2 regions of the Actinokineospora guangxiensis genome follow, and region 2 is predicted to be linked to the other one. Evidence: riboswitches for the same ligand, from Rfam matches in the RefSeq annotation. Region 2 holds a riboswitch; the other holds the start of a gene.

Region 1 (15,354 bases), on a different contig from region 2:
CCGACCATGCCCATGTCGTGGAACAGCGGCAGCCACGACACCATGATGTCGGTGGCGACGTCCAGCTCGGCCTTCTCGGCCATCGCGGTGAGGTTGCTGTACAGGTTGCCGTGGGTGATGCGCACGGCCTTCGGGTCGGCGGTGGAGCCGCTGGTCAGCTGCAGCAGCGCGGGCGCGTCCTCGTCGACATCGACCGGCTCGGCCAGCGGCTCGCCGTCCTCGAGGTCGGCGAGCAGGCGGTAGGCGACGCCGTGCTCCTCCAGCACCGGGGCGACGGGCTCGAACGGCGAGCCGAGCAGGACCAGCTTCGAGTCGATCATGGCCAGCACGCGGACGGTGTCGGCGGCCCACTCGGCGAGGTCGGTGCGCGGGGTCGGCTGGTGCAGCATGGTGATGCTGCCGCCCGCCAGCCACACCGCCTGCACGGCGGGCGCGATCGACACCGGCTCGGCGGCCAGCACCGCCACCGCCCCGTGCCGGGCGAGCCCGCCGGAGACCAGCGCCCCCGCCATCCGCGCGGCGCGCTCGTGCACCTGGCCCCAGGTGTGGCGCACGGGTGCCTTCGGCTCCCCCGTGGTGATGCCCTTCGCCTCGCCGCGCTCACCGCGGGCGGACTCCAGCATCAGGTCAACAAACCGGCTCATGAGCGCAGCCTAGTGTTTGCCCGCGCGGGCACTACTCCAGCGCGTCGGCCAGCTCCAGCCAGCGCGTCTCCACGTCCTCCTTCTCCGCGCCGACCTGCCGCAATTCCGCGTCGAGCCGGGCGAGGCGGTCGTGGTCGGCGGCTTCGGCGGCCTCGTGGTTGAGCTTGGCCTCGCGGTCGGTCAGGGTCTGCAGGCGGCGTTCGAGGCGGGCCAGCTCCTTCTGCGCGGCGCGGTGCTCGGCCGAGCCCGCGCGCAGGCCCGCGCTGTCGTCCGGAGACTGTCGGTCCTCGCCGGTGGGCTTGGACCCATGGGGGTCTGCCCCCTGGGTGGGCGGGTTGTGCCGACCGGCGGGGGAGGGGAGCTTCCCGGCGCCCGCGAGCTGCTGGGCGCGGATCGACAGGTACTCCTCGATGCCGCCGACGAGGTGGGTGACGCCGCCGTCGCCGAGCACGGCGTGCACGGAGTCGCAGACGCGCTCGACGAGGTAGCGGTCGTGGGAGACCACCACGAGGGTGCCCGGCCACGAGTCCAGCAGGTCCTCCAGCTGCTGCAGGGTGTCGATGTCCAGGTCGTTGGTGGGCTCGTCGAGCAGTAGGACGTTGGGCTCGGCCATGAGCAGCCTGGCCAGCTGGAGCCTGCGCCGCTCGCCGCCGCTGAGGTCGCCGACCGGGGTCCACTGGCGCGCGGCGGGGAAGCCGAAGCGCTCGGCCAGCTGCGAGGCCGACATCTCCTGCTTGCCCAGCACCACCCGCCGGGCGACCTCCTCCACCGCCTCCAGCACGCGCAGCGCGGGCGGCAGGTCGTGCAGCTCCTGGCTCAGGTGCGCCAGGCGCACCGTCTGCCCCTGCAGGCGCTTGCCGGACTTCGGCTCGCTCTCGCCTGCCAGCAGGCGCAGCACCGTCGACTTGCCCGAGCCGTTCACCCCGACCAGGCCGACCCGGTCGCCGGGGCCGATGCGCCAGGTGACCTCGCGCAGGATCGGCTTGGGGCCCGCGTCGACGGAGACGTCCTCCAGCTCCACCACCGTGCGGCCCAGCCTGCGCTTGGCGAAGGCCAGCAGCTCCACGGAGTCGCGCGGGGCGGGCACGTCGGAGATCAGCGCCTCGGCGGCCTCGATGCGGTAGCGCGGCTTGGACGTGCGGGCCGGGGCGCCGCGGCGCAGCCACGCCAGCTCCTTGCGGGCCAGGTTGCGGCGCTTCTCCTCCAGCGTGTCGGCCAGGCGGGCGCGCTCGGCGCGGGCGTAGACCCAGTCCGCGTAGCCGCCCTCGTACTGCTCGACCCGCCCGCCGACGACTTCCCACGTGCGCGTGCACACGGTGTCGAGGAACCACCGGTCGTGGGTGACGACCACCAGCGCCGTGCCCGCGGCCAGCAGGTGGTCGGCGAGCCACTGCACGCCCTCGATGTCCAGGTGGTTGGTCGGCTCGTCCAGCACGACCAGGTCCAGCTCGCGCACCAGCGCCGCGGCCAGCGCGACCCGCCGCCGCTCGCCGCCGGACATGGTGTCCACCGAGCTGTCCATCCCCAGCGCGGTCAGCCCCAGCCCGTCGAGCACCGACCTGATCCGCGCGTCGGCGGCCCACTCGTGCTCGGCGTCGAACCCGCTGAGCACCGCGTCGCGCACCGTCGAGCCCGGCGCCAGCTCGGTGCGCTGGGTGACCACGGCCATCCGCAGGTCGCGCACCTGGCTCACCCGCCCGCCGTCGGGCGGCTCCAGGCCGGCCAGCACCTCCAGCAGCGTCGTCTTGCCCCCGCCGTTGAGCCCGACGACCCCGACCCGGTCGCCGCGGCCGATGCCGAGCGAGACCTCGTCGAGCAGCGGGCGGACGCCGAAGCTCTTGCTGACCTTCTCCAGATTGACCAGGTTGGCCATTCACGCACCTTCGGCCGGGGCTTGCACAGACCGCACCAGCTTACCGAGTGGCTTCAGTCACCCGCTTTTCACTGTTAATAGACCGTTCGGCGATGGCTCGAATACCCTCCGTTGACCATTTTGACAATGGCGCGAATCCCGACTAACTACGACTTGGTTTTGCTGTCTTGGAGGTCGAGATGTCCCGCGTCATCGCTGCCGCTCTGCTGCTCGTCCTCGCCGGCTGCGGCACCCCCGCCGCCGAGGAGACGGTCCCGTCGGAGTTCGGTCGGCAGATCCAGATCCGCTCCAGCGGCAGCCCCGTGCTCGCGACGCTCTGGCTCGACGGCGTGGACAAGGTCACCTGCACCGAGCCGGGCAGCCTGCCGCCCAACCGCGGCCACTTCCTCGCCGCGCGCATCGTGCTGCAGACCACCGAGCAGTACGAGCCGAACTGGGGCTGGTGGATGAGCGCCGAGGACTTCCTCGCCGTCGATGCCGACGGCGAGGTCATCGGCCAGGGGCTGAACACCTCGTGCCTGTCGCCCTCGCGCTACCTGTCCGACGACTTCTACCTGACCGACTCCGGCTACTACGGCGAGATCCTCATCGACGCCGCCGCCGAGCACGGCACCCTGATCTACCGGCCGCACAACCTGCCCGCCGACATCAAGGGCTGGCACTGGCAGTTCTAGGCAGCGGGCCGCGATGGTGACGGCTGCTCCTTCAGGATGATTTCGAGGGACGATTCCGTCGGGCGAGTATCTGGTGCGGTAGCGTCGCTTCCGTCTGCATCCGCAGACGTCTGAGGGGAGATTTATTCAATGTTTTCACGTCGTTTCGCCGTGCGTTTTTTGTCTGTGGTGTTCGGTGTCGCTGCCGCGTTCTCGCTCCAGCCTGCGATGGCATCTGCGCAGGTCGGCGGCACTGTGGGAGTGGCGGCCTACTCTGACTTCTGTGCGACCGGCCGAGTGAAGTCGATCGCCAACAACCTTCCCATTCGCACGGAGCCGTTGCACAGTGCTGCGCTTATCACGACCGCGCAGATGGGATACCAGTACGATTGTGTGGTCGATTACTACGCTTTGGGTGACCGGTACACCGCCTGTGGCGTGTCCAATGCCAACGGGTGGATTCTGATCAAGTTCAACAGCACCGGAGTCATCGGGTTCACCTACATGACCTGCTTGCAAGACGTCTGATCGACCCCGCGGTGGGGCGCCCGCCGGGCGTCCCACCGCGGTCCTAGGCGTGCACCTCGGGCGGGACCGGCCGGGGGGCCTCCTCGCCGCCGATGACGCGGGCGCCGGGGACCGGGCCGTGGGCGACGCGGACGGTGCGGCAGACGCCCGCGCCCGCCAGTTCGGCGGCCACGCGCAGGGCGGCGGTGTCGTCCTCGCACAGGAAGGCGCAGGTCGGGCCGGAGCCGGAGACGATGCCCGCGAGCGCGCCCGCACCCACCCCGGCGCGCAGCGTGCGGCGCAGGCCGGGGCGCAGGGACACCGCGGCGGCCTGCAGGTCGTTGCCCAGCAGCAGGGCCAGCTGGCGCGGGTCGCCGGTGGAAAGGGCTTCGAGGACCGGTTCGACGGCGCCCGCGCGCGGTGGGTCGCCATCGACGCGGAGGCGGTCCAATTCGGTGAATACTGTCGGAGTCGACAATCCGCGGCGGTCGAATGCCAATACCCAGTGATAGGTGTGCCGGGCGAGCACCGGCACCAATCGCTCGCCGCGTCCGGTGCCCAATGCGGTGCCGCCGTAAAGGGTGAACGGGACATCGCTGCCGATTCGGGCGGCCAGGCCCGCCAGGTCGTCGCGGGTGACCTCCAGCCGCCACAGCGCGGCGAGGCCGACGAGGGTGGCCGCGGCGTCGGCGCTGCCGCCAGCCATGCCGCCCGCGACCGGGATGCCCTTGCGGATGACCACCCGCACCCTGGGTTCGTCGGGGTCGCGGCCGCAGAAGCGTGCCAGTTCCTGCACCGCGCGCCAGGCCAGGTTCGACGGCCCCGTCGGCACCGAGTCGGCACCCTCGCCGAGCACCTCGACGCCGGGCTCGTCGGCGATGGCCACCGTGACCTCGTCGGTCAGCGACAGCGCCTGGAACAGGGTGGTCAGGTCGTGGTAGCCGTCCGGCCGAACGTCGCCGACCGCCAGGTGCAGATTGACCTTGGACGGCACGCGGACGGTGACCGGTTGCGGGACGACAGCGAGCACCCGACCAGCCTACGGGTCAGGCCGCGATGCCCTCCGGGCCCCGCACCGGGCGCTTGACGACGCCGCCGCGCTCGCGGATCCAGGACAGCGTCGACTCCGCCTGCGGGCCGGAGACGCCCAGCAGGAAGCGGGCCACCGGGGTCTCGCCGACCCTGGTCAGGCCGCCGCCGATGACCGAGACGTCGGTGCCGAAGCGGCCGCTGGCCTCCGGCAGCAGCGCGCCGACGGCGGAGAAGCCGATCAGCACGACCTCGGCGATGCGGTCGTGGCGGGCGCGCAGCGAGTCGGGGGTGTCGATGGCGGGCAGCAGCGCGTCGGCGACCAGGCTCGTCGGGTCCTGGATCAGCGACAGCACCGAGCCGCTGTCGGCGACGCGGCCGTCGACCAGCAGGGCGACGTCGTCGGCGATGCGGCGCGCGACGGTCGAGTCGCTGGTGGTGACCAGCACGGTGGAGCCCAGCTCGCCGCGGGCGCGGTCCAGTACGGCGAGCACGCCCGCCGCGCCGTCGCCGTCGAGGCCGTGGGTGGGGTCGTCGGCCAGCAGCAGGCCGGGGTCGCCGACGAGGGCGCGGGCGATCTGCACCCGGGCGCGCTGGCCCGCGGTGAGGTCGGCGGGCAGGGCGTTGCCGCGCGCGGTCAGGCCGATCAGGTCCAGCAGCTTGCCGACCCGCTCGCGGCGCTGCGGGCCGTCGATGCCCGCCTGCTCCAGCGGCATCGCGATGTTGCCCGCCGCGGTGCGCTGCGGCAGCAGCTCCTCGTGGCCGACGACGCCGATGCGGCGGCGGGCGGCGCGCAGGCGGCGCTGGTCCAGCGAGGCGGTGTTGTAGCCCTCGACGCGGACGACGCCGCTGTCCGGGCGCTCCTGCAGGGAGACGAGTCTGGCCAGGGTGGACTTCCCCGAGCCGCTCGGTCCGACGATGCTGGTGATCGCGCCGGGGGCGAGGTCGATGCTGACGTCGTCGATGGCGACGACCTGGCCGCTGTCGGTCCAGAAGGTCTTGGTGGCGTTCTCAACCGTGATCATGGCTTGGCTCCAGGCAGGCGTGAGTGCCGCGGCCCGGCGCGCGTCGGCGCGCGGCGGTGCGGCTGAGGTGTGTCCTAAAGGGATGGCGGCGGGGCGGAACTCGGCTGGATCAGCCGGATACGCACATTCGCCGACAGCCGGTCACGGTGCGCCTGCACTCGTCTATGACCCGCCTGCGGGTGAGGATGCCCATTTCGTTCTCCTCCATCGGTCCTGGCGGTAGCACCTGCCCGCGAGGGTGGTTGCTGCGGCGTCACAGAGCCAGGTCTCTCGGCCGCTCCTGATGGATAGCTGACCTGAGCTAACCCGATGTCCTGCCCGTCGCGCAAGCCTGTTAGGGCAGGTTAAGCCGGACCGTTCGCAACGTCACACTCCCGGAGTGCTCGGAGAGGCCCGAACGGCCCACTACCGGCCGGTATGGGCGCGCTGAGCAATCCGGACGAAGTCGCCGACGGCGAGCTGCTCGCCCCGCGCGCCGGGGTCGACGCCCGCGGCGGTGAGCACGGCCTCGGCGGCGGCGGGGGAGCCCGCCCAGCCGGACAGCGCCGCCCGCAACGTCTTGCGCCGCTGGGCGAACGCCGCGTCCACGACGGCGAAGACGGCCTCGCGGTCGGCGTCCGGGGTGTCCCTGCGCTCCAGCAGGACCAGCGCGGAGTCGACGTTGGGCACCGGCCAGAACACCGCCCTGGGCACGGTGGCGACCCGCTTCGCCGAGGCGTACCAGGCGATCTTGACGCTGGGCACCCCGTAGACGCGCCCGCCGGGGCCCGCGGCCATCCGGTCGGCGACCTCGGCCTGCACCATGACCAGCACCCGCCGCAGCGTCGGAACGGCGGCCAGCAGGTGAAGAACGACCGGGACTGCGACGTTGTAGGGCAGGTTGGCCACGAGCGCCGTCGGCGCCACCGGCAGCTCGGTGACCTTCATCGCGTCCGCCTGCACCACGGTCAGCCGGTCGGCCAGCTCCGGGGCGTGCTCGGCGGCGGTGGCGGGCAGCCGCGCCGCCAGCACCGGGTCGATCTCCACGGCCACCACGGCCGCGCACGCGGGCAGCAGCGCCAGGGTCAGCGACCCCAGGCCCGGCCCGACCTCCAGCACGACGTCGTCGGCGGCGAGGTCGGCGGCGGCGACGATGCGGCGCACGGTGTTGGGGTCGTGGACGAAGTTCTGCCCGAGCTTCTTGGTCGGACGCACCCCGAGGGACTCGGCGAGCCCGCGGATCTCGACGGGCCCCAGCAGCTTCATGAACGCTCCCTCAGTGAGGGCTTGCCCTCCAAATTGGACAGTCCGTTCCAGGCCAGGTTCACCAGGTGCGCGGCGACCTCGCCCTTCTTGGGCTTGCGCGCCTCCAGCCACCACTGGCCGGTCAGCGCGACCATGCCGACGAGCGCCTGGGCGTAGAGCTGGGCCAGCTTGGAGTCGTAGCCGCGCTTGCTGAACTGCACGCCGAGGATGTGCTCCACCTGGCTGGCGATGTCGTTGAGCAGGCTGGAGAACGTGCCGGTCGAGGTGGCCACCGGCGAGTCCCGCACGAGGATGCGGAAGCCGTCGGTGGAGCCCTCGATGTAGTCCAGCAGCGAGCCCGCGGCGCGCTCCAGCAGCAGCCTGGGGTGGGCGTCCTCCGACAGCGCCGCGGTCATGCCGTTGAGCAGCGTGCGCATCTCCCGGTCGACGACGACCGCGTAGATGCCCTCCTTGCCGCCGAAGTGCTCGTAGACCACCGGCTTGCTGACGTTGGCCCGGTGCGCGATCTCCTCCACCGAGGCGGCGTCGAAGCCCTTCTCGGCGAACAGGGCTCGGGCAACGTCGAGCAGCTGCTCGCGCCGCTCCCTGCCGCTCATGCGCACGCGGGCCACCCCGGGCACCTCCGCTCCGGTACCCGCGGCGTCGCTCGGCCGACTCCCCGCTCCACCCGGGCAGCCTAGTCGCGCCGCCCGGCCCGGGTTACTTGGCCGAGATCTTGGCCAGCCGCTGCGGCGTGGGCCAGCGCACGTCAGTGGCCCAGCCGAACTTCTCGAAGAGCCAGATCAGCCGCGCCGAGGTGTCGATCTGCCCGCGCAGCACGCCGTGGCGGGCGCAGGTGGGGTCGGCGTGGTGCAGGTTGTGCCAGGACTCGCCGAAGCTGAGGATGGCCAGCGGCCAGAAGTTGGCGGCCTTGTCGCGGCTGGCGAAGGGCCGCTCGCCGATCATGTGGCAGATCGAGTTGGTCGACCAGGTGACGTGGTGCAGGACCGCCACGCGCACCAGCCCGGCCCAGAAGAACGCGGTGAACGCGCCCCACCACGACCAGGTCAGCAGTCCGCCGATGAGCGCGGGCAGCAGCAGCGTGGCCGCGGTGAGCAGCGGGAACAGCTTGTTGACCCGGACGATGTCGCGGTCGGCGAGCAGGTCGGGGGCGAAGCGCTGCTTGCTGGTGACGTCGTGGTCGAACAGCCAGCCCATGTGCGCGTGCCAGAAGCCCTTGGCCAGCGCCATCGGCGAGGTGCCGAACAGCCACGGCGAGTGCGGGTCGCCCTCGCGGTCGGAGAAGGCGTGGTGGCGGCGGTGGTCGGCGACCCAGGTGATCGGCGGGCTCTGCACCGCCATGCTGCCCATGACCGCCAGCATGATCTTGAGCGGCCGGTTGGCCTTGAACGAGCCGTGGGTGAACAGGCGGTGGTAGCCGACGGTCACCCCGAGGCCGGAGAAGTAGAAGAAGAACACCGCGAGGGCGACGTCGAGCCAGGTCAGGCCCCACCCCCACGCCAGCGGGACGGCCGCGATGAGGGCGGCGAACGGCAGCAGTACGAAGACGTACACGCCGATCCGGGTGGCCAGGTTCCGCTGGCCGTCGATGATGGGCCGGGGGCCCGCGCCGACGGTGGCTGTCATGTCTTCCCTTTCGCGCCGGGCGCCGGTAAGGGCAGCCTCGCCTACGGTTGCGTAACCTTCGCCAGCGTAGGCGGAAACGGGGTGGGAACGACATATGGCAATCGGTGGTCCCTGCCACCCGGATGCCGCGCCCCGCGCGCGCAGGTGAACGCAGCGCGTTCGGCCGAGCCGGATGCGTGCGCACGGCCGACGATCATGTGACGCCGGTAACACCCGATCGGACGCGACCGGAGGCCAATCGCCCGGGTCCTGGTGCTCCCGGACGCCTGTCCGTGCCACGATGGTGCCCGCGTTCGGGCCCCGGGCCCGAGCGTTCCGCCGTGGTGTAATGGCAGCACCTTGGATTTTGGTTCCAATGGTTCAGGTTCGAATCCTGGCGGCGGAGCACGGAGGAACCCCCACCAACTCGCCAAGGGGTGCAGCGACGCACGTGGACGCCGAGCAGCGGGACGAGGCAGACCTGCCCGCGTTGGAGGAGCGCTCCGACGCCTGGCTGGTGGGGCGCGCCCGCGAACTGCTCGCGATCATCCAGACCAGCCCCGCCGCCGAGCGGCGCAGGCACACCACCGAGGTCGACCGCCTCCTCGCCGAGGCCCAGCACCGCGGCGAGCCGCGCATGGTCGCCCAGCTGCTGCGCTCGGCGGTCGCCGTGCGGGTGGTCAACGCCGACACCGCCGACTCCGCCGAGCCGCTGCTGGACGAGATGCTCGCCCACACCCGCCGCCACGGCCTGGTCGTGCTCCAGGCCGACGCGCACGCCCTGCGCGGGCGCCGCCTGCTCATCGCCGGGGCCGAGGACGCCGCGCTCACCGAGGCCGCCGTCGCCCTGGCCATGCTGGACGAGGACATCACCCCCGACGTCATGCTCGGCGGGCGCGTCTGGGACATGATCATGGCCTCGACGCTGCTGGACATCGGCAGCGTGCTCACCCAGCTCGGCGTCTACGAGGTCGCCGACCAGGTGATGACCCGGGCGCACAAGTGCATCCGCGCCTCGGCGGGCCCGCACCTGATCTCGGTGCACCTGATCAACCGCTGCCGCCTGCTCATCGGCTGGGGGCTGCGGCTGGAGCGCATCGGCGAGGACGAGCGCGCCGCCGAGCGCTTCGCCACCGCCGCCGCGATCGCCGTCGCCGTCGAGGCGCCCTTCCGCGAGTCGCTGTTCCCGCGCGACGCCACCCGCCCCGCCGCCGACCAGAACCCGATCATCGGCGCGGCGCTGGCGCTGGCCCACCCCTCCGGCGTGCACGTCAAGCGGCTGCGGGGGCTGATCGACTCCGTGCACTACCCGCGCGAGCTGATCATCGCCGCGATCGCCCTGGCCCGGTGCCTGGAGTACGAGGGCCGCGACGACGAGGCCCTGGCGGTGCTCGACGACGCCCGCAGCGCCATGTACGACGACGCCTCCGAGCCGACCCTGCGGCTGTGCCTGATCCGCGAGTACGCCCGCCTCTCCGGGCCCGACGGCGGCGAGCGCACCACCAGCGCCCTGGAGCACTACGCCTCGGAGCTGGAGAACCAGCTGTGGGAGATGCGCGAGTCGCGCATCGCCACCCTCAACACCCGCCGCGAGCACGAGCGCCTGTCCCGCATGCACGGCGCGATCGCCCGCCAAGCCCTGCAGGACCCGCTCACCGGCCTGCCCAACCGCCGCGCCCTGGACGAGCGGCTGGAGGCGCTGGCGGGCAACCCCACCAACCACCCGCTGGCCATCGCCCTGGTCGACCTCGACGGGTTCAAGGGCGTCAACGACCGCATGTCCCACGCCGAGGGCGACGACGTGCTGCGCGTCGTGGCCGCCACCATGCGCGACGCGCTGCGCGGCAGCGACATGGTCGCCCGCTACGGCGGCGACGAGTTCATCGTGCTGCTGGCAGGCGCCCCGCTCGCCGCCGCCGAGGCCGCGCTGCGCCGCGCGCTCACCGCCGTGGCCGACCTGCCGCACGACCTCTCGCACGGGGTGACGCTGTCCATCGGCGTCGTCGCGCTGCGTCCCCACGAGACCGCGGTGCGCGCGCTGGCCCGCGCCGACGCGGCGATGTACCAGGCGAAGCGGCGCGGTGGCAACGGGATCGTCGCCATCCGCGCGGGCGAGCCCGACGACGTGGTCGGCACCCCCGACGAGCAGGCCGACGACCCCGCGTGGGCGCTGCCGGAGACCACGTAGGATCGTGACCCGGCCGGAGTCGCGCCGGAATCCCCGCGTCGACCCGCGCCGCCGCTGTTCACGACGCTAGGGAGTGCGATGTCCGCAACTCTGACCTCGGTGGTGCTGGCCGCGGGGGAGGGCACCCGGATGCGCTCGGCGACGCCCAAGGTGCTGCACCCGGTGGGCGGTCGCCCGCTGGTCGAGCACGCCGTGCGCGCCGCCGCCGGTCTCAAGCCCGCGCACCTGGTGGTGGTGCTGGGCCACGGCCGCGACGCCGTCGCCGCGCACCTCGCCTCGCTCGACGGGGTGGCCACCGCGGTCCAGGAGACCCAGGACGGCACCGGGCACGCCGTGGCGTGCGGGCTGTCGGTGCTGCCCTCCGGGCTGACCGGCACCGTCCTGGTCACCTACGGCGACGTGCCGCTGCTGGACACCGACACCCTCGCCGCGCTGCTGGACGCGCACACCGAGCAGGGCAACGCGGTCACCGTGCTGACGGCCTCGGTCGCCGACCCGACCGGCTACGGCCGGATCATCCGCTCGTCGGATGCCTCCGTGCGGGGGATCGTGGAGCACAAGGACGCCACCGCCGAGCAGCGCGCCATCACCGAGGTCAACTCCGGGGTGTACGCCTTCGACGCCGAGGTGCTCCTCGACGGCCTGTCCCGGCTGTCCACCGACAACTCCCAGGGCGAGCTGTACCTGACCGACGTGCTCGGCATCGCCAGCGGCGACGGCCGCCGCGTCGGCGCGCTGGTGTGCGCCGACCCGTGGCTGGTCGAGGGCGTCAACGACCGCGTGCAGCTGGCGAAGCTGGGCGCGGAGCTGAACCGGCGCACCGTCGAGCGCTGGATGCGCGAGGGCGTGACCGTGGTGGACCCGGCCACCACCTGGATCGACCAGGACGTGACGCTGGCCCGCGACGTGGTCATCGAGCCGAACGTGCAGCTGCGCGGGGCCACCTCGCTCGGCGAAGGCGCGGTCGTCGGGCCGGACACCACCCTCACCGACGTGATCGTCGGCGCGGGCGCGTCGGTGGTGCGCACCCACGGCTCGGAGTCCGAGATCGGCGCGGGCGCGTCGGTGGGCCCGTTCGCCTTCCTGCGGCCGGGCACGACGCTGGGCGCCAAGGGCAAGATCGGCACCTTTGTGGAAGTGAAGAACTCCGACATCGGCGCCGGGTCCAAGATCCCGCACCTGTCCTATGTGGGCGATGCCACGATCGGCGAGCAGTCCAACATCGGCGCGGCGAGCGTCTTCGTCAACTACGACGGGGTCAAGAAGCACCGCTCGATCGTGGGCTCGCACGTGCGCATGGGGTCGGACAACATGTATGTAGCGCCCATCACGATCGGCGACGGCGCGTACAGCGGGGCGGGTACGGTCCTGCGGCGCAACGTGCCGCCGGGCGCGCTCGCGGTGAGCGGCGGGCCGCAGCGCAACATCGATGACTGGGTGCTGCGGATGCGGCCCGGGACGGCGGCGGCCGAGGCCGCGCAGTCGGCCAAGGACGCGCAGCGGGACGAGAGCGAAGGGCAGTCATGAACGCGAAGTCGGGTACTCCCAAGAAGAGCCTGATGCTGTTCTCCGGTCGCGCGCACCCGGAGCTGGCCGAGGAGGTGGCCAAGCACCTCAACGTCACGATCACCCCGCAGTCGGCCTACGACTTCGCCAACGGCGAGACGTTCGTCCGGTTCGAGGAGTCCGTGCGCGGCTGCGACGCGTTCGTCATGCAGAGCCACAGCGCGCCGATCAACCAGTGGGTCATGGAGCAGCTGCTCATGGTCGACGCGCTCAAGCGGGCCTCGGCCAAGCGCATCACCGTGATCATGCCGTACTACCCGTACGCCCGGCAGGACAAGAAGCACAAGGGCCGCGAGCCGATCTCCGCCCGCCTGATCGCCGACCTGTTCAAGGTCGCGGGCGCCGACCGGATCATGACCGTCGACCTGCACACCGCCCAGATCCAGGGCTTCTTCGACGGCCCGGTCGACCACCTCTTCGGCCAGACCCTGCTCTCCCGCTACGTCAAGGAGAACTACTCCGCCGACAACATCACGGTCATCTCCCCGGACGCGGGCCGCACCAAGCTCGCCGAGAAGTGGGCCAACGACCTCGGCGGCACCCCGATCGCGTTCATCCACAAGACCCGCGACCCGTTGCGCCCCAACGAGGTTGTGGCCAACCGCGTGGTCGGCGAGGTGCGCGGGCGGCTGTGCGTGGTCATCGACGACATGGTCGACACCGGCGGCACCATCGCCAAGGCGGTGCACCAGCTGCTGGACGAGGGCGCCTCGGATGTCGTCATGGCCGCCACCCACGGCGTGCTGTCGGGCCCCGCGCGTGAGCGGCTGTCCGGTTGCGGCGCGAAAGAGGTCATCTTCACCAACACGCTGCCGATCGGGGAGGACAAGCGCTTCCCGGGCATGACGGTGCTGTCGATCGCCCCGCTGCTCGCGCGCGCCATCCAGCAGGTCTTCGAGGACGGCTCGGTGACGAGCCTCTTCGACGGCGACGCCTAGGCTGTTTCCTCCATCGCCCGCTTGGCCGACTCGGCCAGGCGGGCGATGGCGTTCTCCGGGACGATCAGCTCGAAGCCGTCGAGGTGGCCACCGAAGAGGATCTCGACCTCGTTGTCGGCGTTGCGCGTGTAGGACATCGCACAGTCCTCGCCGATCCATGGCGCTCGGCTGAGCCCCGGCAGGCACGCCTCGACGGCGGCCGCAGAACGCGACGGGCATCGCGAAGATGGCGCCGCTGATCATCCCGGGCCTGCTCCAGACCAACGACACCATCCGCGCGATCATGAACGCCGGTGGCGTGCCCAAGTCCGAGATCGCCGCGCGGGTGGCCATCCGCATCGGTCGGCGGAACGTGATCACCCGCCCGAAGCCCGCCACGCTCCTCGCGCTGGTCGGGCACAGCGCGCTCTGCCAGGACATCGGCGGCCCCGAGGTGGCCGTGGAGCAGTTGCGCCAATCGAGATCGTTGTCGAGGTCGCGTCCGGTGCCGTTCGGGATTCCAAGAACCCCGTCGCCCCCCTCGCCGTCGACGTGCGTTCCTGATCGCCGCCGCCAAGCGGTTCTAGAACCTGGGCGTCCGCTTCTCCAGGAACGCAGCGACTCCCTCGGCGTAGTCCGCGCTGTTCACCGAACCCTCGTACAGCGCCAGCACCGCCGCGTCCTCGGCCACCGCTCCCTCCACGATCCGCCCGACGATCGCCTTCGCCCCCCTGATCGTCACCTGCGAGCGCGAGGCCATCACCTCGGCCAGCTCCCCGACCCGCTTCTCCAGCGACGACGGCGCGTGCAGCTCGTTCACCAGGCCGATGCGCAGGGCCGTCGCGGCGTCCACGATCTCGCCGGAGTACAGGATCTGCTTGGCCCACGCCGGTCCCACGACATCCACCAGCTGCTTGGTCGAGGGCAGGCTGAACACGATCCCCAGCTTCGCCGGGGTGATCCCGAAGCGCGCGTCGTCGGCCGCCAGGCGCAGGTCGCAGGCCAGGGCCAGTTCGCAGCCGCCGCCGATGCAGAAGCCGGTGATGGCCGCGACCGTCGGCTTGGGCAGCGACACCAGCGCCGAGGTCGCCGCGTGGATGGCGACCTGGTAGCGGCGGGCGCCGTCGGCGTCGCGGCGCAGGGAGGTGAACTCGCTGATGTCGGCTCCGGCCGAGAAGTGCTCGCCGCCCCGGATCACCAGCACCCGCACCGCCTCGTCGGCGGCGACCGACTCCACGATGCCCGGGATCGCCGCCCACATGTCGTAGCTGAGCGCGTTGCGCTTGGCGGGGCGGTCGATGGTCAGGGTGGCCACCGGGCCGTCGGTCGTCAGCACGAGATGCACGCCGGTCACCGTAACCGCGATGCGCACCTGGCGGCGCGAGACGGCGGCCACACGCTGAGCCGGACATACTGGACGGCATGCGCGCTCTCGTTGTAGTTGCGGCGGCTGCACTGGCCGCGTCGGCCTGCACCTCCTCCGCCGAGACGGGACGCGTCCCCGCGCCGTCGTCGGGGGGCGCGGCGGCGACCCCGACGCAGGCCGGTGCTCCCCGGCTGGTGGTCGAGGAGGTGGCCAGCGGGCTCACCCACGGCTGGGACGTCGGCTTCCTGCCGGACGGCAAGCTGCTGGTCAGCCAGCGCAACGCAGTCCTCGCCCTGGTCTCCGGCGGTCAGGTCACCGAGCTGAAGGCCGACCTGGGCTCGGTCGCCGTCGGCGGTGAGGGCGGCCTGATGGGCCTGGTCGTGCACCCCGACTTCGCCACCTCGCGCGAGTTCACCACCTGCCAGAACCACACCGAGAACGGCCAACCCGCCGACGTCCGCGTCGTCACCTGGCGCCTGACCGAGGACGAGACCACCGCGACCCGCGTCCGCGAACTCGTCACCGGCCTGCCCACCGCCTCCTCCGGCAGGCACTCCGGCTGCCGCCCCACCATCGGCCCCGACGGCGAACTGCTCGTCGGCACCGGCGACGCCGCCCGCGGCGAGGTCCCCCAGGACCGCGCCAGCCTGGGCGGCAAGGTCCTGCGCGTCGACCTCAAGACCGGCGAGCCCCTGCAGGACAACCCGGACCCCGCCTCCCGCGTGCTCACCTACGG
Region 2 (15,354 bases):
TGGCGGCCGGAATCACCGCCGTCGCGGGCGAGTTCCACGCAGGCGACGTCGTGGACCTCACCGACCCGGCCGCCCGGGTGGTCGCCCGCGGCCTGGTCGCCTACGACTCCGCCGAACTCCCCACCATCATCGGCCGCTCAACCCGCGACCTCCCCGCCGAACACCGCCGCGAAGTGGTCCACGCCGACGACCTGGTGGCCTTGGCCGCCCGCTGAATCACCGCACCGCGCTGACGAAGAACGACGGCCAGGCGATCAGGAACCGTCCCTCCCGCCCGCGCAGCTGCTGATCGGCCAGCCACGCGTCGGCCGCCTCCCGCGTCACCTCGCCGGACTTCACCGCCGCCGACGCCAGCGCGTCCAACGACGGGACCATCGCCTCGTGGTCGGTGCTCACCACCGTCCGCACCTCGACATCGACGTCCCGGAAGCCCGCGTCGAGCAGCAGCGCGCGGAACCGGCGACCCGCGTGCCCTTCCCGCACCACCGACACCACCGCCCGCGGGATCTCCTGCGGGCCGTCCACCCCGACCATCCCGTAGTCCTGGCCGACGAGAACCGCCTGTCCGCCCGGCGCCAGGACCCGTCGCGCCTCGGCGAGCGCGGCCACGATGTCGGGCACCAGGTGCAGCACCCGGGACGCGCGGTACCCGTGGACTTCGCCGTCCCCCACCGGCAGAGCGTCGGCCGCCCCCACATGGAACTCGATCCCCGGATGACGCGAACGCGCTGCCGCGATGGTGGCCTCGTCCAGGTCCACCCCGATCACCCGGTGCCCCTCGGCCGCCAGTTCCGCGGCGGCGTGCCCCGCCCCGCACCCGACGTCCACGACCGCCGACCCGGCGGGCAGGGCCAGCATCTCCCGCACCCTCGCCCGCGCCTCGGCCATGCCGGGCAGCTCCTCGATGCGGTCGAGGTCGGAGAGGTTCACGTGGTCGTCGCCAGCGCGAACGGCAGGACGGCGTCCGCCCCGGCCTCCAGCAGCAGAGTCCCCGCGACGGTCATGGTCCAGCCGGTGTCCACCTGGTCGTCCACCAGCAGCACCGGCCCGGACACCGCCCCCCGCACCGTCGCCCCATTCCACAGCCCCGCCAGCCGCTGGGCGCTGTTGGCCCGCACGGCCCGCCCCACCACGACCTCGCCCAACAGCGGCAACCGCCCGATCCCCGAGATCCGCGCCCCCAGGTCCTCGACCAGCCGCGGCCGCGACTCCGAGGACACCGTCACCACCCCCACCGGCCGGCGCGACCACCCCCAGGCCGCCAGCACCTTCACGCAGCCGTCCACGACCTCGTCCGGCACGACGCCGTCCCCGCCCGCGAACAGCTCGCGCAGCCGGTTGCCCCACCCGATGTCGGTCAGCCGCCCCAGCGCCCGCCCGACCTCCAGCGGCTGCTTGATCTTCCCCGACAGCGGCACCCCCAACGCCGCCATCCCGGTCGGCCACAGCTTCTTCGGCGGGATCTCCACCCCGGGCCGCCGCAGCCGCTCGCGCGCCGCCGCCACCCCGTCGGCCGAGACCTCGGCGCTCCAGCGCTTGCCGGTGCAGTTGTCGCACCGCCCGCACGGCGCGGCGTGTGGGTCATCCAGGGTGCGCAGGAGGAACTCCATGCGGCAGCCGTCGGTGCGCTGGTAGTCGATCATGGCCTGCTGCTCGTCGGCACGGGCGCCGGAGATGCGGCCGTAGCGGGACTCGTCGTAGGCCCACGGCTCGCCGGTCGAGATCCACCCGCCCTTGACCCGGCGCACGGCCCCGTCGACGTCGAGCACCTTCAGCACCATCTCCAGCCGGTTGCGCGAGAGCTCCACCCTGGGCTCCAGCGCGGGCGTCGACAGCGGCTTCTCCTCGTCGGCCAGCGCCGCCAGCACCTGCCGCACCACCGGTTCCGGCGGGAACGCCAGGGAGGCGAAGTAGGACCAGATGTCCTTGTCCTCAACGCCCGGCAGCAGGACCACGTCCGCGCGCTCCACGCCACGGCCCGCGCGGCCGATCTGCTGGTAGTAGGCGATCGGCGACTGCGGGGCGCCGACGTGCACGACGAAACCCAGGTCCGGCTTGTCGAAGCCCATGCCCAGCGCCGAGGTCGCCACCAGCGCCTTGACCCGGTTGGCGAGCAGGTCCTCCTCGGCGCGCACCCGCTCCTCGGTGTCGGTGCGGCCGGTGTAGGAGGCGACGGCGAAGCCGCGATCGCGCAGGAAGGCGGCCAGTTCGTCGGCGGCGGCGACGGTGAGCGTGTAGATGATCCCCGAGCCGGTCAGGGTTTCCAGGTTCTCGGCCAGCCACGCCAGCCGGGCCTGCGCGGTCGGCAGCTTCAGCACGGCCAGGTGCAGGCTCTCCCGGTCCAGCGCGCCCCGCAGCACCGCCGACGAGCCGAGCTGGGCGGACACGTCGCGCACGACCCGGTCGTTGGCGGTGGCCGTGGTCGCCAGCACCGGCACCCCGGCGGGCAGCTCGGTCAGCAGGGTGCGCAGGCGCCGGTAGTCGGGGCGGAAGTCGTGGCCCCAGTCGGAGATGCAGTGCGCCTCGTCCACCACGAGCATCCCGGCCGAGGCCGTCAGCGACGGCAGGACCGTGTCCCGGAAGTCCGGGTTGTTCAGCCTCTCGGGTGACACCAGCAGGACGTCCACGTCGCCCGCGGAGACCTGCGCGCGGACCGCGTCCCACTCGTCCATGTTGGCCGAGTTGATCGTCGCGGCGTGCACCCCCGCGCGCGCCGCGGCCGCCACCTGGTTGCGCATCAGCGCCAGCAGCGGCGAGACGATGACCGTCGGCCCCTGGCCCAACTCCCTCAGCAGGGCCGTGGCGACGAAGTAGACCGCCGACTTGCCCCACCCGGTGCGCTGCACGACCAGCGCCCGGCCGCGGTCGGCGACCAGCGTCCTGATCGCCGTCCACTGGTCCTCGCGCAGCCGGGCGCCGTCACCGGCCAGGGCGCGGAGCCGTTCCTCTGCCGCCGCGCGCAGTGCCTGCTCGTCCACGCCCCCCTTGATACCTCACACGCGCACGAGCACCTGCTCCAGGTCCTTGCGCACCAGGTCGGGGACGGTCGCGTCCTCGGCCGGATAGCCGACCGGGATGACGGCGAACGCCTTCTCGTTGCGCGGGCGGTTGAGCACTTCGGACAGGAACCTCATCGGGCTGGGCGTGTGGGTGAGCGCGGCCAGCCCGGCCAGGTGCAGGGCGGTCAGCAGCATCCCGACGGCGATGCCCACGGACTCGTCCACGTAGTAGTGCTTGTGCTGCTCCTCGCCGTCGAGGAAGTAGCGCTGCTCGAACACCACGATCAGGTACGGCGCGTCGGTCAGGTGCGGCTTGTTCTGGTCGGTGCCCAGCGGGCGCAGCGCCGAGATCCACTCCTCGCCGAGGCGGCCCGCGTAGGAGACCTGCTCCTCCTTCTCGGCGGCCTCGCGGATGCGCGCGCGCACGTCCGGGTCCTGGACCAGCACGAACGTCCACGGCTGCTGGTGGGCGCCCGACGGCGCGGTGGAGGCCACGGCGATCGCGTCCACGACGACCTGCTCGGGGACCGGGTCGGGGGAGAACGCGCGCACCGTGCGCCGTTGGTCCATGCGCGCCCGCAGGTCGGCGGCGGTGCGCAGCGAGTCGTCGGTGCCCATGCGCTCCGGCCGGTACGGCACCGGCCGGTAGGGCTGATCGTGCATCGGTTCCCAAGCCATGGGCAGAGTGTCGCAAGCCGACGGGTGCGACAGCTCATACCGAAAGGTCATAGGACGGCCGTCATGAACCGAACGGTGGCACGTCCGCACTGGTGAGGCCGCCGCAGGGGAGCGGCCGACGGCGCGATCTCCCGACGCCCCCCGCGGGAGATCGCGCCGAAACCCGGCGGCGCAGGCTCTACGCTTCAGCGCTATGGCACGGCGCATCGGGATCATGGGCGGCACGTTCGACCCGATCCACCACGGCCACCTCGTCGCCGCCAGCGAGGTCCAGGCCCGCTTCGCCCTGGACGAGGTCGTCTTCGTCCCCACGGGCCAGCCCTGGCAGAAGAGCGACCGCGAGGTCAGCCCCGCCGAGGACCGCTACCTGATGACGGTCGTGGCGACCGCGTCCAACCCGCGCTTCTCGGTCAGCCGCGTCGACATCGAGCGCAGCGGCGCCACCTACACCGTCGACACCCTGCGCGACCTGCACGCCGTCGAGCCGGACGCCGAGCTGTTCTTCATCACCGGCGCCGACGCCCTCTCCCAGATCCTGTCCTGGCGAGACGCCGAGGAGCTGTTCACCCTCGCCCACTTCGTCGGGGTCACCCGACCCGGCTACGACCTGGCCGACACGCACCTGCCCACCGGGTCGGTCAGCCTCATCGAGGTCCCGGCCATGGCCATCTCCTCCACGGCCTGCCGCGAGCGCGTCGCCAAGGGCGAGCCCGTCTGGTACCTGGTGCCCGACGGCGTCGTCCAGTACATCTCCAAGCGCGGGCTCTACACCGGCTGAGGCCGCACGGACGGCTCAGCGCGGGCACACGCCCGGCCTGCGGGTACCCTCGACGGGTTGCGTCCGCGAGATCCGCAGAAGGAGTGCCGTGGCAGCCACGGAGCAAGCCCGCGAGTTGGCCCTCGTCGCAGCGGCGGCGGCCGCTGACAAGAAGGCGACCGACGTCGTCGTGCTCGACGTGTCCGCCCAGCTCGTCATCACCGACTGCTTCGTGATCGCCTCGGCGGCCAACGAGCGCCAGGTCGGCGCGATCGTCGACAGCGTCGAGGAGAAGATGCGCGAGGCGGGCACCAAGCCCGTCCGCCGCGAAGGCGCCCGCGAGGGCCGCTGGGTGCTGCTGGACTTCGTCGACGTCGTCGTGCACGTCCAGCACGCCGAGGAGCGCTCGTTCTACAGCCTGGAGCGGCTGTGGAAGGACTGCCCGAGGGTGCCGTTCGACGCGGGCCCGCCCGCCGAGGGGGACGACGCCACGTGACGCTGCGCAGGATCGTGCTGTGGCGGCACGGCGAGACCGACTACAACGCCACCGGCCGCATGCAGGGCCACCTGGATGCCAACCTGACCGAGGTCGGCTGGAACCAGGCGCGCTTCGCGGTGCCCGCGTTGATCCGGTTCGCCCCCGACGTCGTCGTCACCTCCGACCTGCGCCGCGCCACCGACACCGCCACCGTCTTCAGCACGGCCAGCGGTGTGCCGATGCGGGTGGACAAGCGCTTGCGCGAGACCCACCTCGGCCTCTGGCAGGGCAAGACGTCCGCCGAGGTCGACGCCGAGTACCCGGGCGCCCGCACGACCTGGCAGACCGACCCGACCTGGGCCCCGCCCGGCGGCGAGGCCAGGGTCGAGGTCGCCGCCCGCGCCGCCGAGGTGGTCGCCGACCTGGACGCGGGCGAGGACGAGACGGCGCTGCTGTGCGCCCACGGCGGCCTGATCAGCGCGCTGACCGCCCACCTGCTGAACCTGCCGGTGCAGTGCTGGCCGCTGCTGGCCGGCGTCGGGAACTGCCACTGGACCGTGCTGGCCCGCCGCGAGGCCAACGGCGACGCCTGGCGACTGATCAACTACAACGCGGGCATCACCGGGTGACCACCCTGCTGGTGCTGGGCGACTCGCTGGCCTTCCACGGCCCGGACGGCCCGTGCCCCGCCGACGATCCCCGCCTCTGGCCCAACCTGGCCGCCGCCGCGCTCGGCGGCGAGGCGGAGCTGTTCGCGGGCTTCGGCTGGACCGCCCGCGACGCTTACTGGGCACTGGTCGGCGACCCCCGCCTGTGGCCGGTGCTGCCGCGCGCGTCCGTGCTGGTCCTGGGCGTGGGCGGCATGGACAGCCTGCCGTCGCCGCTGCCGACCTACCTGCGCGAAGGCATCCGCTACCTGCGCTCGGACGCAGTCCGGCGGCGCGTGCGCGCCGCGTACCTGCGTGCCGTGCCCGCCCTCGCCGGGGTCAGCCGCAGGGTGGCGCTGCCCCCGGGCGAGACCGTCCGATACCTGGACAGGACGCTGACGGCCGTCCGCGCGCTGCGCCCGGACATCCCCGCTGTGGCCGCGCTGCCGTCGGTGCACCGCGCGGCAGGCTACGGCGGCGTCCACCACGGGCGGGAGGCCACAGCGCGCGCGCTGCGCGGCTGGTCGGCCTCGGCGGGGGTGCCGCTGCTGGACCTGTCCGAGGTGGTGGGCGACCACGTGCTCAGCGGCCAGGGCAATCCCGACGGCATCCACTGGGGCTGGACCGGCCACGAGCAGGTCGGCAAGGCCTTCGCCGAGCTGATCGGTCCTCTGCTGGACTGACCGCCAGCGGTTAGGCTCACCCACCGTGCCGTTCGCCGTAGTCACCGACTCCACCGCGTACCTCCCCGAGGGCTTCGCCGACCGGCACGACGTCCACGTCGTCCCCCTCACCGTCCACGTCGACGACCGCACCGGCCGCGACGGCATCGACATCGGCCCGGACGAACTGGCCAAAGCCCTGCGCGAACACCGCACGGTGACGACGTCGCGCCCCAACCCGGAGGAGTTCGCCACCCGCTACCGCGACCTGCTGGACTCCGGCTGCGACGGCATCGTGTCGGTGCACCTGTCCAGGGACCTGTCCGGCACCTGGGAGTCGGCCAGGCTCGCGGCGGCCGAAGTGGACCCGGCGCGGGTGCGCGTCGTGGACTCCCGCACCATCGCCATGGGCTTGGGCTTCGCCGCCCTCCAAGCCGCCGCCGTCGCCTCGTCGGGGGCGGGCGGCGAGGAGGTGGAGGCCGCCGCCGTGGCCGCCGCCGCCCGCACCAGGTGCACCTTCGTCGTGGAGACCCTCGACTACCTCCGCCGAGGCGGTCGCATCGGCGCCGCCGCCGCCCTGCTCGGCACGGCCCTGGCCGTCAAACCCATCCTCCACGTCTCCGACGGCGGCATCCAGCCCCTGGAGAAGGTCCGCACCACAAGCCGGGCCCTGGCCCGCCTGGTCGACCTGGCCGAAGCGGCGTCCCGCGAACTTCCCGCAGGCACCCTCCGCCTGGCCGTGCACCACCTCGGCGCCCCCGACCGGGCCGCCGAGCTCGCCGCCAGGGTGGACGAACGCATCCCCGGCTCGGCGGGCTGCTTCGTGAGCGAGGTCGGCGCGGTCATCGGCGCCCACACCGGGCCCGGCGTCCTGGGGATCGCCGTCTGCACCTGAGTTGTCCACAGGCCGCGATTTCTCCGTGGCCGCCGGGGATCGCGGCCTCCTACCGTCGATCTCATGAAGACGAAGACCACCGTCGACGAAGCCCTCGCCCGCCTCGGCCGCGCCATCGATCGCCCGTGGGACAACGGCACCCTGCCCTCCTATGCGGACCGAGAACCGCCGCTGGCCCGATTCCTCAACCGCTGGACCAAACCCGCCGACCAGCATTCCGGTGGCCGTCCCGAGTACACCCGTGTCACCACCCCGTCCCCCGCCCCGTCCCCCACCCCGTCCCCCACCCGTCGTCCTGAACGCGACTCGTCGGCCTTCACCGGCGTCCTCCCTGACGTCCGCCCGACCCGGAGGAGCATCGCCCCAGCAGCCCTGTCAGGCACCGCACAGGCCCGCGCCGCCGTGGCGGCCCATTCGCCCGACGCCACCGACACCTCCCCGGACCTGGTGCCCGCATACCCCACCCGCGACCCCGACGCGCTCGGCCAACCGGAACCTCCCGCCGGTGAACCGAGTTCCCGGTCCCGCCACAGCTCCAGCACATCCGTGCCCACCGACCGCTTCCCCGCCCTGACCGCGGCCGACCTCGGCCTGCCCTCCCCGGGGAACACCCACCACCCCCGAACCCCTCATCCCTTCGACGGCGACCGCCTCGACCACCTCGACCCCGCGCCAAGCCACATCCCGGCAACCAGCACCTCCCGCGACTGGGCGCCCGGCGATCGAACCTCCCGCGACCCCGAGTTCGACCTGGACCCCGAGTCCGACATGGACGCACCCCAACCGCAGCGACCACGCACGCCGTTCGCCCGTGTTCCCCGCTTGGCCGCCATCGTCGCCGTGGTCGCGGGCGCACTCCTCGCGGGTCTGCTGCTGCTCCCCGGCAAACCCACCGCCGCCGAGCCGCCCGCCTCCGCCCCGCCTGCCGTCGAGCAGCCCGCGCGCACCATCACCGTCGACATCCAAGGCAAGGTCGCCAAGCCCGGAGTCCGAGACCTCCCCGCGGGTTCCCGCGTGATCGACGCCATCGAAGCCGCCGGCGGCGCCCTCCGCGGCGCGAACACCTCCTCCCTGAACCTGGCCCGCCCACTCGCCGACGGCGAGCAGATCCACGTGGGCACCCCGCCGCCCGACGCCGATCCCGCCGCGCCTCCCCGCACCAATCTCAACACCGCCCCCGTCCACCAGTTGGACGCACTCCCCGGCGTGGGGATCGTCACCGCCCAGCGCATCGTCGAGTTCCGCAACCGCAACGGCACCTTCACCAGCGTCGACCAGCTCCGCGAGATCGAGGGCATCGGCCCCAGCCGCTTCGCCAAGCTCAAGGACCTGGTCACCGTTCACTAGCCCGCATGCCAGCGCCCCGACGACGATAGGAAGCCAATGCCCGCCAGCCGCTTCTCTCTGACCACTGTGGACAACACTCGCACCCCGGCAGCTCCGGTGACCGATGCGCGCCCCGCGCGCCGACCTCCGGACGTCACCGCCGCACGCCCGCACCTGCCCGTCGTCCAGGCGCGCTGCACCGGTCGCGGCGCGTGCGCGCCTGCCGCGCAGTGCCCGCCGCACTTCCCGTCACCCGGCCGCGCTCACCGCCGAACGTGGTTCCGAAAGCGCGCTCGGCCTGTCGCCGACATCGAGTCGCTGGCCGCTGCCGCCGGGGTGCTCACCGTCGCGGCGTCCTGCCCCACCCACGGCGACGCGGCCCCGCCCCTGGTCCTGATCCGCTCGACCACGCCACCGTCGACATCGCCCACCACGCCCGCCCCGGAAGCGGCCAGGTACTGCGCGAACGCCGCGCCCAGCTCGCGGCCCGACACCGCGTCCAGCGCCCCCGGCCGTCCTGTCCTGCGTCTCGTCCCCACCTCCCGCGAGGACACCCCATGCCCCGCCCCGACTGGCGTCTCGTCCCCGCCGCGGCAGCGCTCTGGCTCGCGGCGTTCCTCGGCTACCTCCTCCACTGGGCACTCGCCGCGGCGGTGGGTCTGGCGGCTGCCGCCGTGGCTGTGGTGCTCCTCGTCCGGGCGCGCACGTCCCAGCGGGTGCACCCTGGCTGGCCGCTGCTCGTCGCCGGGGTGCTCGCCGTGCTGCCGGTGTCCGAGCGGCTGCGCGAGGCCGCGACGGACCCGCTCCGGGAGCTGGCCGCCGCCGGGGCGGTCCTGGAGTTCCGCTTCGAGGTGGTCGAGCGGCCTCGGCCCATCCGGGCCGCTGGCTATGGGGCTACGCCGTCCGGTGTCAGCGGGGTCGTCATCGCCGGGAGGGCCGTGGGAGAGCCCAGTGGGGGCGCCGTCGTCGTCTTCGCCCCAGCCGACCAGTGGGTCGACCTGCTGCCAGGTCAGCACGCGACGGCGACAGCGCGGCTGGCTCCGGCCGAGGAAGGCGGCCTGACAACGGCGGTCGTCAAGGTCCGCGGTCCTCCCTCCGATGTGGACCCTCCTGGCGCCGCGCAGCGCGTCGCCGCGGAGCTGCGGCAGGGGCTCAGGGACGCCGCGCGGGCGGTGCTCGGGCCTGAGGCGGCCGGGCTGCTGCCCGCGCTCGTCGTGGGCGACACCGACGGGCTGCTGCCGGAGGTCCGGGCCGACTTCGACACCGCGGGGATGACGCACCTGCTGGCCGTCAGCGGGGCGAACCTAGCGATCGTCGGGTTCTTCGCGCTGCTGCTGGTGCGGCTGTTCGGGGCTGGGCCGTGGGTGGCGTCGGCGGTGGCCGCGGCGGCGATGGTCGGGTTCGTGGTGCTGGCCGGGCCGGAGCCGAGCGTGCTGCGGGCGGCCGTCATGGGGCTGATCGGGCTGCTGGCGCTGGCGCTCGGGCGGGAGAAGTCCGCACTGCCCGCCCTCGCCGTCGCGGTGCTCGGGCTGGTCGCGGTCGACCCCGGGATGGCGGTCGCGTTCGGGTTCGTGCTGTCCGTGCTCGCCACGGCGGGGCTGGTGCTGCTGGCCCCGAGGTGGGCCAGGGCGCTGGAACGCAGGCGGGTGCCGCCCGGGATCGCCGAGGCGCTGGCCGTCCCGGCGGCCGCGCAGCTGGTCACCGCGCCCGTCGTGGCGGGCATGAGCGGGCAGGTCAGCCTGGTCGCCGTGGCCGCCAACCTGGTGGCCGCGCCGGTCGTCGCGCCCGCGACGGTGCTGGGTGTGCTGGCCGCGCTCGTCACTCCCGTGTGGACGTGGGGTGGGCAGGCGCTCGTCACGGTCGCCGGACCGGAGACGCGGTGGCTGATCGCCGTCGCCGAACACGCCGCCGGGGTGCCGGGGGCGGCGCTGGACTGGCCGTCGGGGTGGTGGGGCGGGTTGGCCGCGGCGGCGGCGATCGCGGTGCTCGCGGTGGCCGTGCGGCTGCCGAAGGTGCGGGCGCTGGTCGCACTCGGGCTCGTCGGGGTGCTGCTGGTGGTCGTGCCGGTGCGGGTGGTGCTGCCGGGGTGGCCGCCGCCGGGGTGGGCGGTGGTCGCCTGCGACGTCGGGCAGGGCGACGCGGTCGTGCTGGCCACCGCCGACACCGGGCGGGCCGTGCTGGTCGACGCCGGGCCGGAACCCGGGCCGGTGGGGGACTGCCTCGACCGGCTCGGTGTGAGGAGCCTGGCCGCCGTCGTCTTCAGCCACCTGCACGCCGACCACATCGGCGGGCTGGCCGCCGGGCTGGAGCGCGACCCCGCCGCGGTCGTGGTCGGGCCGGGGCGCGCGCCCGGCTGGGCGTGGGAGCGCGTGCGCGGGGCCGCGGCCGACGCCGCGGTCCCGGTGGTGGAGGTGACCGCGGGCAGCCGCTTCGGCTGGCCCGGACTGACGATCGATGTGCTGCACCCGGAGGAAGGAGGCGCCCAAGCGGCGGAACTCGACGGCAGCGAGATCAACAACGCCTCGCTGGTCCTGCTCGCGCACACGGCCGCGGGGCGGGTCCTGCTCACCGGCGACATCGAGCTGGGCGCGCAGGCCGAGCTGGTGGCAGGCGGTGTCGACCTGGGCGCGGCCGTGGTCAAAGTGCCCCACCACGGCAGCCGGTACACCGATGAGGCGTTCCTGGCGGCGGTGGGCCCGGAGGTGGCGCTGGTCAGCGTCGGGCGGCGCAACCGCTACGGCCACCCGGCACAGGCGACGATGGACGTGCTCGCCCGGCTCGGCGCGCGCACCGCGCGCACCGACACCGGGGGAGACGTCGCCGTGGTGGGCGGGGTGCCGCTCGGGGTCACTTCCCGAGGGCGGCGCGCACCGCCGCGCTGCTCGGCGGGACGACCGCCTTGGGGCCGATGCGGTCCTCGACCGCGTCGAGGGTCTTGAGGCCGTCGCCGGTGATGAGCAGGACGGTCTCGGCGTCCGGGTCGAGCTGGCCCGACTCGATGAGCTTCTTCGCCGTGGCCACGGTCACGCCGCCCGCGGTCTCGGCGAAGATGCCCTCGGTGCGGGCCAGCAGGCGGATGCCCTCCACGACCTCCTCGTCGGTCACGTCCTCGACCGCGCCGCCCGTGCGGCGCACCGAGTCGAGCACGTACGGGCCGTCGGCGGGCGCGCCGATGGCCAGTGACCGGGCGATGGTGTCGGGCTTGACCGGGCTGATCACGTCCTGGCCCGCCTTGTAGGCCGCGGCCACCGGGGAGCATCCGGTGGCCTGCGCGCCGAAGATCCGGTACGGGGTCGCCTCCACGAGGCCGAGCGTGCCCAGCTCGCGGAAAGCCTTGTCCACCTTGGTCAGCTGCGAGCCGGAGGCCACCGGGACGACGACCTGGCCGGGCAGCCGCCAGCCCAGCTGCTCGGCCACCTCGTAGCCGAGGGTCTTGGAGCCCTCCGCGTAGTACGGGCGCACGTTGACGTTGACGAACGCCCAGTCCTCGTACTCCGCCGCCAGTTCGGTGGCCAGTCGGTTCACGTCGTCGTAGTTGCCGTCGACGGCGATCAGCGAACCGTCGTACACGGCGGTGGTGAGGATCTTGGCCCGCTCCAGGGAGGAGGGAATCAGGACAACCGAGTCCCAGCCCGCGCGCGCCGCCGCGGCGGCGACGGCGTTGGCCAGGTTGCCCGTGGACGGGCAGGCGAGGACGGTGAACCCGAGCGAGCGCGCGGCCGCCAGGGCGACGGCGACGACGCGGTCCTTGAAGGAGTGCGTCGGGTTGCCGGTGTCGTCCTTGACCCACAACGACTTCACGCCCAGTGCGGCGGCGAGGCGGTCGGCCTTCACCAGCCGGGTGAAGCCGGGGTCGGTGTTGGGGTGGGCCTGCACGTCCGGCGGCACGGGGAGCAGGTCGCGGTAGCGCCAGATCGACTTGGGGCCGGATTCGATGCTCTCCCTGGTCACCGCGCCGAACTCGTAGGCGACTTCCAGGGGGCCGAAGCACTCGGCGCAGGCGAACTCGGCGGCGAGGGGGACCTCATGGCCGCACTCGCGACAGGAAAGGGCGCGGGCCGGGCCGAGGTTCAGGGAGGTGGTGACTGGGGTTGTGTCCACAGCGGTCATCGCGAGGCAACTCCTCATCTCTCCCGCGTGCGCGGGTCGGAATTGGCACCGTGGTCGTGGCCTTCTCGTGGTCGAGATGGCACTTACGCCGGTTGCCGGGGCTTCGTCGGGCCGTTCCCTCTGCCCCTCTGGATGAGCGGTATTCAGTTGTGCGGGCCGCGATGCGACCTGCCGGACACGGTACGGCACCCGTGCGGGCGGCGGCCACGGCCGCGTCCACGATGCGAGAGACCTTGCGCTTCCCGCGGGCATGGCAGGATGCCGGTGTGAACCCGCCCGCGGACGCCCCCGCCCCGCTGCGCTTGGTCATCGGCGATGAGGAACTGCTGGTCGAACGCGCGCTCCGCGCCGCACTCGACGAAGCCCGCGCCGCCGACCCCGCCGCCGACCTGACCCGGGTCCGGGTGGCTGACCTCACACCCCCGGAGCTGGCCGAGCTGGTCTCGCCGTCGCTGTTCGCCGAGGGCAGGGTGGTTGTCCTCGACGCCGCCCACGAGATCACCCAGGACATCGCGGCGGCCGTCTCGGCCTACGCCAAGGAACCCGCCGACGGGATCGTCCTGGTGGTCGTGCACAACGGCGGCGGGCGCAAGACGGGCAAGGACCTGGTGGCCCTGCTGCGCAAGCTCGGAGCGGCCGTCACCGACTGCCCGAAGATCACCAAGCCCGCCGAACGGGACGCCTTCGTCAAGGAGGAGATCCGGCGGGCGGGCGGGCGCGCCGACCCGCGCGCGGTCGCCGCGCTGATCGACTCGGTGGGCTCGGACCTGCGCGAGCTGGCCGCCGCCGCCGCGCAGCTGGTCTCGGACTCCGGTGGCGACGTCACCGAGGAGGAGGTGCGCCGCTACCACCGCGGCCGCGCCGACGTGACCGGCTTCGCAGTCGCCGAGAAGGCGATCACCGGCGACGTCGCGGGCGCGCTGGAGGCGCTGCGCTGGGCGCTGCAACTGGGCGTCGCGCACGTCCTGGTCGCCGACGCCCTCGCCGACGCCGTACGTACCGTGGCCAGGGTGGCGGGGGCGGGCCGCGCCGACCCGTTCCGGCTGGCCCAACAGCTGGGCATGCCGCCGTGGAAGGTGAAGAAGGCCGTCGCCCAGTCGCGCGGCTGGCGCGCGGAGGGACTTGTCGAGGCGATGCACATCGCCGCCGAGGTCAACGCCGACGTCAAGGGCGCCGCGGTCGACGCCGACTACGCCCTGGAGCGCGCCGTCCTGCGCATGGCGAAGGCGCGAGGGGCCTAAGTAGACCGTTGGCTCCGGGTCGTGACGAGTGCGGCCGGCGCGTAGCCGATCGCGGCGGGCGCCAGCGGCGACCACGTGCCGCTCAGCCCGCGCCGCCCCCCCCGGAGCAGTGCGCCGCCACGGCCCGGCAGGGCTTCGGTCGCCCAAGCGGCGGGCAGGGTGAGCACCGGACCGAGTAGCCCACCGGCCACGCGGGCCGCACCCCGGCCGGGGGCAGTCCCACCAGGCCGGCGCGACGCCCACCGCCGGCACGATGGTGACTGGCGCGCCGCCCCACTCACAGCCCAGTCCGGCGCGTCCGGACAGCTCAGGTCGTTCGCCCCGAGCAGCCGCGGCGCACCACCTGGCCACAGGGCGAGCACCGCCGGCCACAGCGGCACGACCGCGCGGGCCACCGCGGCGGAGGCCAGGGATCGCGGTGTGGCCCGCTCCAAGGTGCGCATCTGGCAGCGCGGGCGGCCGGGCAGCCCGAGCATCCGGCCCCCCGCCGCCAGGTTATCCGGCTGATCATGGTGGTTGCCAGGCGTTTTGGTGGGCTTGTGGACAGGGGCGCAACGGGAGCCGGAGGCGGGCGGCGCTCGCCGGTCGGTCAGGGCTGGGTCTCGCGGCTGGCCATGATCTCGGTGCGGCGTTCCAGGCGGTGCTTGCGGCGGATCTCGGCCTCGCGGAGGCGGCGGTGGTCCTCGGCGGTCTCCGGGAGGACGGCGGGGACCGGGCGGGGGTTGCCGTCGGCGTCGACGGCGACGAAGACCAGGTAGGCGGAGGCCACGCGCAGCGGGGGTACCCCGGCGCGGTCCCACGGCTCGGCCAGGACGCGGACGCCGACCTCCATCGACGAGCGGCCTGCCCAGTTCACCTGGGCGTGGGCGTGCACCAGGTCGCCGACGCGCACCGGGTGCAGGAAGGTCATGCCGTCCATGGCCGCGGTGACCGCGGGGCCGCCGGAGTGGCGCTGGGCGACCGCGCCCGCGACGTCGTCCACGAGTTTCATGACCACGCCGCCGTGGACGGTGCCCAGGAGGTTGGTGTCGAGGGCGGTCATGATGTGCGACAGCGATGTTCGCGCCGCCGACGGGGGTTTCGGGTCCATTGCGCGAGTCTCGCACGCACGATCGGAGCCGGGGTCGCGCGACCGGACCTCATGGGCGAACCTGGAAACGCGACAGCGCCGCTCCCCTGTGGGGAACGGCGCTGTCGGAAGGCCGGTGGGCTCAGCCCAGCTTGTTGAAGCGCGACGCCATGGCCGACTTCTTGTTGGCGGCCTGGTTGGCGTGCAGGACGCCCTTGCTGGCCGCCTTGTCGAGGGCGCGGCTGGCGTCGCGGAGCAGGGTCTGGGCCTGGTCGCGCTCGCCTGCGTCGGCGGCCTCGCGGAACTTGCGCACCGCGGTCTTGACGGCGGACTTCACGGCCTTGTTGCGCTGACGGGCCTTCTCAGCGGTCTTGATGCGCTTCATCTGGCTCTTGATGTTGGCCATGGCTGACGCCTTCCTTCGCGGTGTGGTGTGTCGCGGCGCACATCAGGTGGCTCCGGGTGAGACCCGGTTCTCCTCCACTGCGGAGT

What was found. Region 2 has a riboswitch for S-adenosylmethionine ahead of thrC (threonine synthase). Riboswitches for the same ligand answer to the same signal wherever they lie in the genome.
Region 1: linked by a shared signal. The riboswitch ahead of ACFPM7_RS08760 (methionine ABC transporter ATP-binding protein) and the one ahead of thrC (threonine synthase) in region 2 are both predicted to bind S-adenosylmethionine.

What each region holds. Positions count from the first base shown of each region.
Region 1 covers NZ_JBHSKF010000003.1:421,947-437,300, forward strand. Annotated here, with positions in the region: gene ACFPM7_RS08735 (fatty acyl-AMP ligase) at 1-644, opposite strand, end outside; gene ACFPM7_RS08740 (ABC-F family ATP-binding cassette domain-containing protein) at 676-2,517, opposite strand; gene ACFPM7_RS08745 (hypothetical protein) at 2,697-3,191, shown strand; gene ACFPM7_RS08750 (hypothetical protein) at 3,321-3,698, shown strand; gene ACFPM7_RS08755 (4-(cytidine 5'-diphospho)-2-C-methyl-D-erythritol kinase) at 3,742-4,707, opposite strand; gene ACFPM7_RS08760 (methionine ABC transporter ATP-binding protein) at 4,724-5,731, opposite strand; SAM riboswitch class I at 5,933-6,021, opposite strand; gene rsmA (16S rRNA (adenine(1518)-N(6)/adenine(1519)-N(6))-dimethyltransferase RsmA) at 6,137-6,976, opposite strand; gene ACFPM7_RS08770 (TetR family transcriptional regulator) at 6,973-7,572, opposite strand; gene ACFPM7_RS08775 (acyl-CoA desaturase) at 7,676-8,602, opposite strand; tRNA gene ACFPM7_RS08780 (tRNA-Gln) at 8,917-8,987, shown strand; gene ACFPM7_RS08785 (GGDEF domain-containing protein) at 9,033-10,769, shown strand; gene glmU (bifunctional UDP-N-acetylglucosamine diphosphorylase/glucosamine-1-phosphate N-acetyltransferase GlmU) at 10,848-12,296, shown strand; gene ACFPM7_RS08795 (ribose-phosphate diphosphokinase) at 12,293-13,273, shown strand; gene ACFPM7_RS08800 (hypothetical protein) at 13,270-13,410, opposite strand; partial or broken gene ACFPM7_RS08805 (Scr1 family TA system antitoxin-like transcriptional regulator) at 13,488-13,748, shown strand; gene ACFPM7_RS08810 (enoyl-CoA hydratase/isomerase family protein) at 13,836-14,597, opposite strand; gene ACFPM7_RS08815 (PQQ-dependent sugar dehydrogenase) at 14,675-15,354, shown strand, end outside.
Region 2 covers NZ_JBHSKF010000004.1:70,428-85,781, forward strand. Annotated here, with positions in the region: gene proB (glutamate 5-kinase) at 1-215, shown strand, start outside; gene ACFPM7_RS10500 (methyltransferase domain-containing protein) at 217-930, opposite strand; gene ACFPM7_RS10505 (RecQ family ATP-dependent DNA helicase) at 927-2,978, opposite strand; gene ACFPM7_RS10510 (nitroreductase family protein) at 2,994-3,677, opposite strand; gene nadD (nicotinate-nucleotide adenylyltransferase) at 3,871-4,455, shown strand; gene rsfS (ribosome silencing factor) at 4,544-4,930, shown strand; gene ACFPM7_RS10525 (histidine phosphatase family protein) at 4,927-5,541, shown strand; gene octT (diglucosylglycerate octanoyltransferase) at 5,538-6,242, shown strand; gene ACFPM7_RS10535 (DegV family protein) at 6,268-7,116, shown strand; gene ACFPM7_RS10540 (ComEA family DNA-binding protein) at 7,180-8,463, shown strand; gene ACFPM7_RS10545 (hypothetical protein) at 8,706-8,981, opposite strand; gene ACFPM7_RS10550 (DNA internalization-related competence protein ComEC/Rec2) at 9,000-11,381, shown strand; gene thrC (threonine synthase) at 11,290-12,552, opposite strand; SAM riboswitch class I at 12,564-12,691, opposite strand; gene holA (DNA polymerase III subunit delta) at 12,819-13,793, shown strand; gene ACFPM7_RS10565 (acyl-CoA thioesterase) at 14,383-14,883, opposite strand; gene rpsT (30S ribosomal protein S20) at 15,005-15,268, opposite strand.